DNA from 3 places in the Enterobacter sp. MG-EB028 genome. Region 3 is predicted to be linked to each of the others. Evidence: predicted binding sites of a transcription regulator. Region 3 holds the regulator's gene; each other region holds the start of a gene.
What was found. Region 3 encodes LexA, which represses DNA repair genes until DNA is damaged. Its sites were predicted from a motif close to TNCTGTATGTACATACAGNA; they were not measured.
Positions count from the first base shown of each region.

Region 1 (2,270 bases), on a different replicon from region 3:
CCCAGGGAAGTGATTGCCTCTGTAATTTTGATCAGAACATCGTCAATTTTTCCGGCATCGTTGATCACACGCTGCAGATACTGACGATCATTGCGGTTGCGGATGACCGTGTCAGCAATAAGCGCGCTGGTTTCGCTGTCTGCAGCCCGCAGAGCGCCTGCAGCTGCGCGGGTGACCTGTGACACGCCGACAGACGGATTGCCGTGTACCGCACTGATATCATCGAACTGTCCGACAATCACGCCGGCATCGAGCGTGGTTCCGCCGAGATCGATAATCAGGGTGGTCTCAGCGGGTCCGGGCTTCAGCTCCGCGAGACGAGAGAACGCCGCCGGCAGTGATTCCGGCATCACCTTCACGTCCGTTATGGTAAATGCCCTGCCCTTATTCAGAACCAGCTCACGCATCAGGTTTTCCCGTTTGCGTCGGATGTTCTCCTCGTTCCGCTGGCAGTCCCCGTCATAATACTCGCTCAGGGGCAACGTCACGGTCAGGCTCACCGGCTGCGGCTCAAGTCCGCTGTTCAGCAGGGCATGATGCACGGCCAGCAGGTTGAGATCACCGTACTGATATTCCACGTTTGTTGTCGGGATGGCATCTCGGCTGACGCTGTCCCAGGTGTATTTCAGCGTGCCCACCTGATAGTTGAACGTTGCGGCACTGAATTCCGCCACTTTCCAGCCATGCCGGAAGGAGTTAGCAGAAACCCGGGTCTGCAGCTCGTTTCCTTCAAACCATGCCAGCTTAACATTAGTTGAACCATCATCGCAGTAAATATTCATCATTATGCTCCGTCAATTAAACTCAATTTGATACATATTATAAGAGCAAAATGGAAAAACAAAAGCCTTATTTCTCATTATGAGCAATTTAAAAACCTCAAAATGATATTTACAAGCATTTTGAGTAACTTATATTACTCACCATGTTCATAGGGCAGGCGATCTGGATTATCCTCACGCTGTTAAATATACTGTATGTATAACCAGCATATTTAGACATCAGGAGGAAAGATGAAACTGCAGCTTTTCAGCACCGGGAAAGCACTCCCGCCACAGGCCCATCCGTTGTTTGCCGACCCGGCCAGCTGCGGTTTTCCCAGCCCTGCCGCGGACTATGTCGAGTCCGACCTGGATCTCCATGATTACTGCATACGGCATCCGAGCGCGACTTACTACCTCCGAGCCAGCGGTGACAGCATGTCCGACGGCAGTCTTTACAATGGCGATCTGCTGGTTGTGGACAGTGCAGAGAAGCCCCGGCACGGCGATATTGTTGTGGCCAGCGTGCAGGGGGAATTTACGGTTAAACGGCTTCTGCTGACGCCACGTCTGACGCTGCAACCCATGAACGCGGCCTGGTCCCCGATTTATCCCGATCCGGACGATCTGGATATCTTTGGCGTCGTCACGCACATCATCCACCGCCCGAGGGAGATGTACTGATGTTTGCCCTGGCAGATGTGAACAGCTTTTATGCCAGCTGCGAACGTGTTTTCCGCCCGGATTTGAAAGGAAAGCCGGTTGTGGTGCTCAGTAATAACGATGGCTGCGTAATCGCAAGAAGTGCCGAGGCAAAGCCCTGGATCAAAATGGGCACGCCGTGGTTTCAGATGAAAAATGAAAGGTACCCGGAAAAAATATACGCGTTCTCAAGCAACTATGAACTTTATGCCTCGATGTCAGCGCGCGTCATGAACTGCCTGGAGGAGCTGGCCCCCAGGGTGGAACAGTATTCGATTGACGAGATGTTCCTCGACCTGACCGGCGTTGAGCACTGCATGGACCTGGAGGACTTCGGCCGGCAGCTGCGTCAGCACGTGTATGACTGTACCCGTCTGACCATCGGCGTGGGTGCCGGGCCGACGAAAACCCTGGCAAAATCAGCCCAGTGGGCCTCAAAAGAGTGGAAACAGTTTCGTGGCGTGCTCGCCCTGACCCGGGGGAATCCTCAGCGAACGCGGAAACTGCTTTCACTGCAGCCGGTCGAAGAGATCTGGGGCGTGGGAAACCGTATTGCACGCAAGCTCAATGTTCTTGGCATCAGGACCGCGCTTGATCTGGCCCTGACGAACCCGGCCTTCATCCGGAAAAATTTCTCCGTCGTTCTCGAGCGAACAGTGCGCGAACTGAACGGGGAAAGCTGCATGTCGCTTGAGGAAGCACCGCCTACTAAACAACAGATCGTCTGCAGCCGCAGTTTTGGCGAGAAGATCACTGAATACGATTCGCTGCGCCAGGCTGTCTGTCAGTACGCAGAACGGGCCTCAG
Region 1 is NZ_CP195080.1:39,266-41,535, reverse strand. It holds gene parM (plasmid segregation protein ParM domain-containing protein) at 1-782, opposite strand, end outside; gene umuD (translesion error-prone DNA polymerase V autoproteolytic subunit) at 1,014-1,445, shown strand; gene ACR42C_RS23285 (Y-family DNA polymerase) at 1,445-2,270, shown strand, end outside.
Region 1: umuD (translesion error-prone DNA polymerase V autoproteolytic subunit) is a predicted target of LexA. The motif match lies at 972-991, and genes of this name have one in related genera.

Region 2 (2,270 bases), 2.1 Mb from region 3:
TCACGGGAAATGAGATGAGTTCCAGCTTCAGGGCAATAAGCCCCAGGGCAGATCCAAGAACGGTACCGCCTATCCGCTCGAAGGCGCGAGGAACAACGTTCCCCCAGAATGAGATAGGCCCCATTACCACCACCAGCGTGATCAGCGGCCACGTTCCCTCCGGTACATCCAGCAACCGGACCAGTACAAAGGTCAACACGAAAGCCAGCGCGATGCGACTCCCGTGCACCACGCGGTAATGTTTGTACAAGCGAATTTCAAATGGGGTTAATGATTTGTCGGGACGCACACCCGCTCTCCAGCAACACGGCAAATCACAATTGTACTGTGTTTTCAGCCGGGCGGATCGCACCCGGCTGAAAAACCCTTCATATTGCAGGATTAAACCGTTTTGTGCTCTACCGCGATATACATTTCAATGTCCCAATAGCCGTCCGCATTGCCGTCGTTAAGATAGCGTTCGAAGCAGGGTTTGAGCGCCATCTGGTATTTACTGTCCTGCAATAAAGAATTGAAGAACTGATACCACGGCGTCGCAAAGTCGTAGTTTTCCACGCGCGCCGTCGCCACGGCGTAATCCCCGCCAGCGATTTCCGTCATCATGACGCCTTCGCTGTTTTCCGGGATAACGAAATCATCCGGTACCGTAACGGCCGTATCGCAGCGCAGTTTTTCTGCCGGGACCTCATCGGGGTTATCGTAGTAGACCGCAACCCACTCCAGCGGCTCAATGTGACGCCCGTCCACCCACATAACCAGCTGTTCAAAGCCCTGCTTAACCGTTTTTTCCCACGGCCCAACAAGATGAAAACCCGCAATCTTACGTTTCTGTTGCTGCTTGATGCTGTAGTCCATGCTGCCTCCGTTTATTACTGTATATTTATACACTATAAAGCTGGATTACTATTATCGGCAAACGAGAAGTGTTTATTATGTGAGCAGACTCGCAACCCTGCCTGTCTGCCCATCAGCGGTTAAAGCGTGTGGTGCAGATAATCGCTCAGGCGTGAGAATACGCCTCCCTTATCAACGGCTTCCAGAGTGACCAACGGCCAGTGCGCCACGACCTTGTCGCGATCGTAGAGCTGGATCTCCCCAACCCGCTGATGCGCGGCAATCGGCGCTTCCAGCTCTTTTTTATCCAGAACGTATTTAGCCTTGATGTTCTGCACTTCCGCTTTCGGTAACGCCAGCCAGAAGTCCTGATCCGTCCCCAGATTTATCTGTTCTTTATCGCCGTACCAGATACGCTCTGTCCCCACTTTTTTACCGTTATGCAGGATCTGCACCGTATCGAAGTTCTGCTGTCCCCAGTGCAGAAGCTTACGCGCCTGGTCTTCGCGCCCTTTGGGGCTGTCGGCCCCCATCACCACCGCGATTAAACGACGCTGTCCGTCAACGGCAGACGCAATCAGGTTAAAGCCCGCACCCGAGGTGTGCCCCGTTTTCAGGCCGTCCACGTTCATGGTTTTATCCCACAGCAGGCCGTTACGGTTCTGCTGAGTGATCCCGTTCCAGGTGAGGCTCTTTTCGCTGTACATATGGTAAAAATCAGGCTCACCGTGAATGATAGCCCGGGAGAGCACGGCCAGATCGTAAGCGGAGCTGTGCTGCCCTGGCGCATCCAGCCCGTGGACGGTTTCAAAGTGCGTATCGCGCAGGTTCAACTTCTGCACGTAGTCGTTCATCATCTTCACAAACTGCGGCTGCCCGCCCGCCACGTGGTCGGCCAGCGCCACGCAGGCATCGTTGCCGGAATCGACAATCAGACCGCGGCTTAAGTCACGCACGGAGACGCGATCGCCCTCTTTCAGGAACATCAGCGACGAGCCGTCAAAAACCGGGTTGCCTTTGGCCCACGCGTCACGCCCTACGGTAACAATGTCATCCGGCGTAATACGGTGCCTGTCAATGGCCCGATCGACTACATAGCCCGTCATTAGCTTAGTGAGGCTCGCCGGATTACGTTGTTGATGTTCGTTGCCCGCCGTTAAAATTTGACCAGTCGTGTAGTCCATCAGCACCCAGGATCCCGCCTGAATGGCTGGAGGCTGCGGCGAAAAATCCAGTGGCTCAGCCGCAAAAGCAGATGAGACACTCGAAGCGAGTAAAGAAACAGCAATAAACAGACGGCGTTTCAACGGTATATCCTCAGGTCATTAAAAATCGATGACCTTTTTACGGGAGTTCTGATGTCGTTACCTGGCTTAATTGCAAAAAAATGTGACAGAACGCAGGTTTTCCGCTGAAGTTCCCTCGCAAATTTACGC
Region 2 is NZ_CP195079.1:3,081,484-3,083,753, forward strand. It holds gene ACR42C_RS14670 (FUSC family protein) at 1-289, opposite strand, end outside; gene sbmC (DNA gyrase inhibitor SbmC) at 382-855, opposite strand; gene dacD (serine-type D-Ala-D-Ala carboxypeptidase DacD) at 975-2,141, opposite strand.
Region 2: sbmC (DNA gyrase inhibitor SbmC) is a predicted target of LexA. The motif match lies at 871-890, and genes of this name have one in related genera.

Region 3 (2,270 bases):
CTTCCAGCGGTTCAAGCGGGTCGGGTAAATCATGCGCCAGACACTGGGCGCGAAGCGTCAGCAGATCTGCCTTCGAGTTATAAGGCAAAACGTACATAATAGGGCGCGACGTATCGAGCCCCAGTTCCAGCGCGGGTTCTGCTGGGATAGACTTGCTTTTTACCAGGATGCTTAATGGTAAATTAAGTAATTTGTAGTAAATTCGTGGCCAGCCGGACATAAACGATGTAAAGCCTCTGGTTAATAATGCAATTGCGGCGCAAGGATAACAGAAAGCGCGCAAAATTTCTGTTGTTACCCGTCATACTTCAGGCGGCAGCGAAACGCGCTGCTGCTCCTGTTACTGACGCTCTTTTTTAAAAAAGGTTCTTTTAATGGCCAATAATACCACTGGGTTAACGCGTATCATCAAAGCCGCTGGCTATTCATGGAAAGGTTTCCGTGCCGCGTGGGTTAATGAAGCTGCTTTTCGCCAGGAAGGTGTCGCCGCTATCGTCGCGGTTATCATCGCCTGTTTCCTTGATGTAGATGCCATTACCCGCGTGCTTCTCATCGGTTCCGTACTTCTGGTGATGATAGTGGAAATTCTCAATAGCGCTATTGAGGCCGTTGTTGACCGGATCGGCTCAGATTTCCACGAGCTTTCTGGCCGCGCGAAAGATATGGGTTCTGCCGCTGTGCTGCTGGCAATTATCACTGCAGCTATTACCTGGGTCACGCTGCTTTGGTCACATTTCCGATGAGCCTCGAGGAATAATTAAGTCCCTGGTTTTTTGTGCAGTTTTTGGTTCCAAAATCGCCTTTGACTGTATATACTCACAGCATAACTGTATATACACCCAGGGGGCGGAATGAAAGCATTAACGACCAGGCAGCAAGAGGTGTTTGATCTCATTCGGGATCATATCGGCCAGACGGGTATGCCACCCACGCGTGCGGAAATCGCGCAGCGTCTGGGCTTCCGTTCTCCGAATGCTGCCGAGGAACACCTGAAAGCGCTGGCGCGTAAGGGTGTAATTGAGATTGTGTCAGGCGCGTCGCGTGGTATCCGCCTGCTGGTGGAAGAAGAGACGGGCATTCCTCTGATAGGCCGCGTTGCCGCAGGTGAACCGCTGCTGGCACAACAGCATATAGAAGGCCACTACCAGGTCGATCCTGGTATGTTCAAGCCGAGCGCTGATTTCCTGCTGCGCGTTAGCGGGATGTCGATGAAAGACATCGGCATTCTTGATGGCGACCTGCTGGCCGTTCACAAAACGCAGGATGTGCGGAACGGCCAGGTGGTGGTGGCGCGCATTGATGACGAAGTGACCGTTAAGCGCCTGAAAAAACAGGGTAACACCGTCCAGCTGTTGCCTGAAAACAACGAGTTCACCCCGATTGTGGTCGACCTCCGCGAACAGAGCTTCTCCATTGAAGGTCTGGCAGTAGGCGTGATTCGCAACGGCGAATGGCTGTAATCTCTTCCTGACAGGCTACGCTTTCGCTGTAGCCTGCTTCGTCTTCCATTCCCGGTATTTCTCATGTCACTGCTGACGGCTTCAGATAAGGCATTGTGGCGTCTTGCCCTGCCGATGATTTTCTCCAATATCACCGTGCCCTTGCTGGGTCTGGTCGACACGGCCGTTATTGGTCATCTCGATTCCCCTGTTTATCTTGGCGGCGTGGCGATTGGGGCGACGGCAACCAGCTTCCTGTTTATGCTGCTGCTCTTTTTACGTATGAGTACTACCGGGCTCACGGCACAGGCGTACGGTGCGAAAGACCCGTTACGTCTGGCGCGTGCGCTGGTGCAGCCGCTGATCCTGGCGCTGGGCGCGGGAATGTTGATTGTTTTACTGCGCACGCCCCTGATCGACCTTGCACTCCAGGTCGTTGGCGGCAGCGAGGCGGTACTGGAGCAGGCGCGTCGCTTCCTGGAAATTCGCTGGCTTAGCGCGCCCGCTTCGCTGGCAAACCTGGTTCTGCTGGGTTGGTTACTGGGCGTGCAATATGCCCGTGCGCCAGTGATTTTGCTGGTCGTGGGAAACCTTCTCAACATTGTGCTCGATCTCTGGCTGGTGATAGGCCTGCATATGGACGTACGCGGGGCGGCACTGGCGACGGCGATTGCAGAATACGGGACCTTTTTCATTGGCTTGTGGATGGTCTGGCGCGTGCTGGCGATGCGCGGGATCTCCCTTGCGCTGCTCAAAACAGCATGGCGCGGCAATATCCGCAGGCTGCTGGCGCTCAACCGTGACATCATGCTGCGTTCGCTGCTGCTTCAG
Region 3 is NZ_CP195079.1:328,268-330,537, forward strand. It holds gene plsB (glycerol-3-phosphate 1-O-acyltransferase PlsB) at 1-220, opposite strand, end outside; gene ACR42C_RS01445 (diacylglycerol kinase) at 375-743, shown strand; gene lexA (transcriptional repressor LexA) at 852-1,460, shown strand; gene dinF (MATE family efflux transporter DinF) at 1,524-2,270, shown strand, end outside.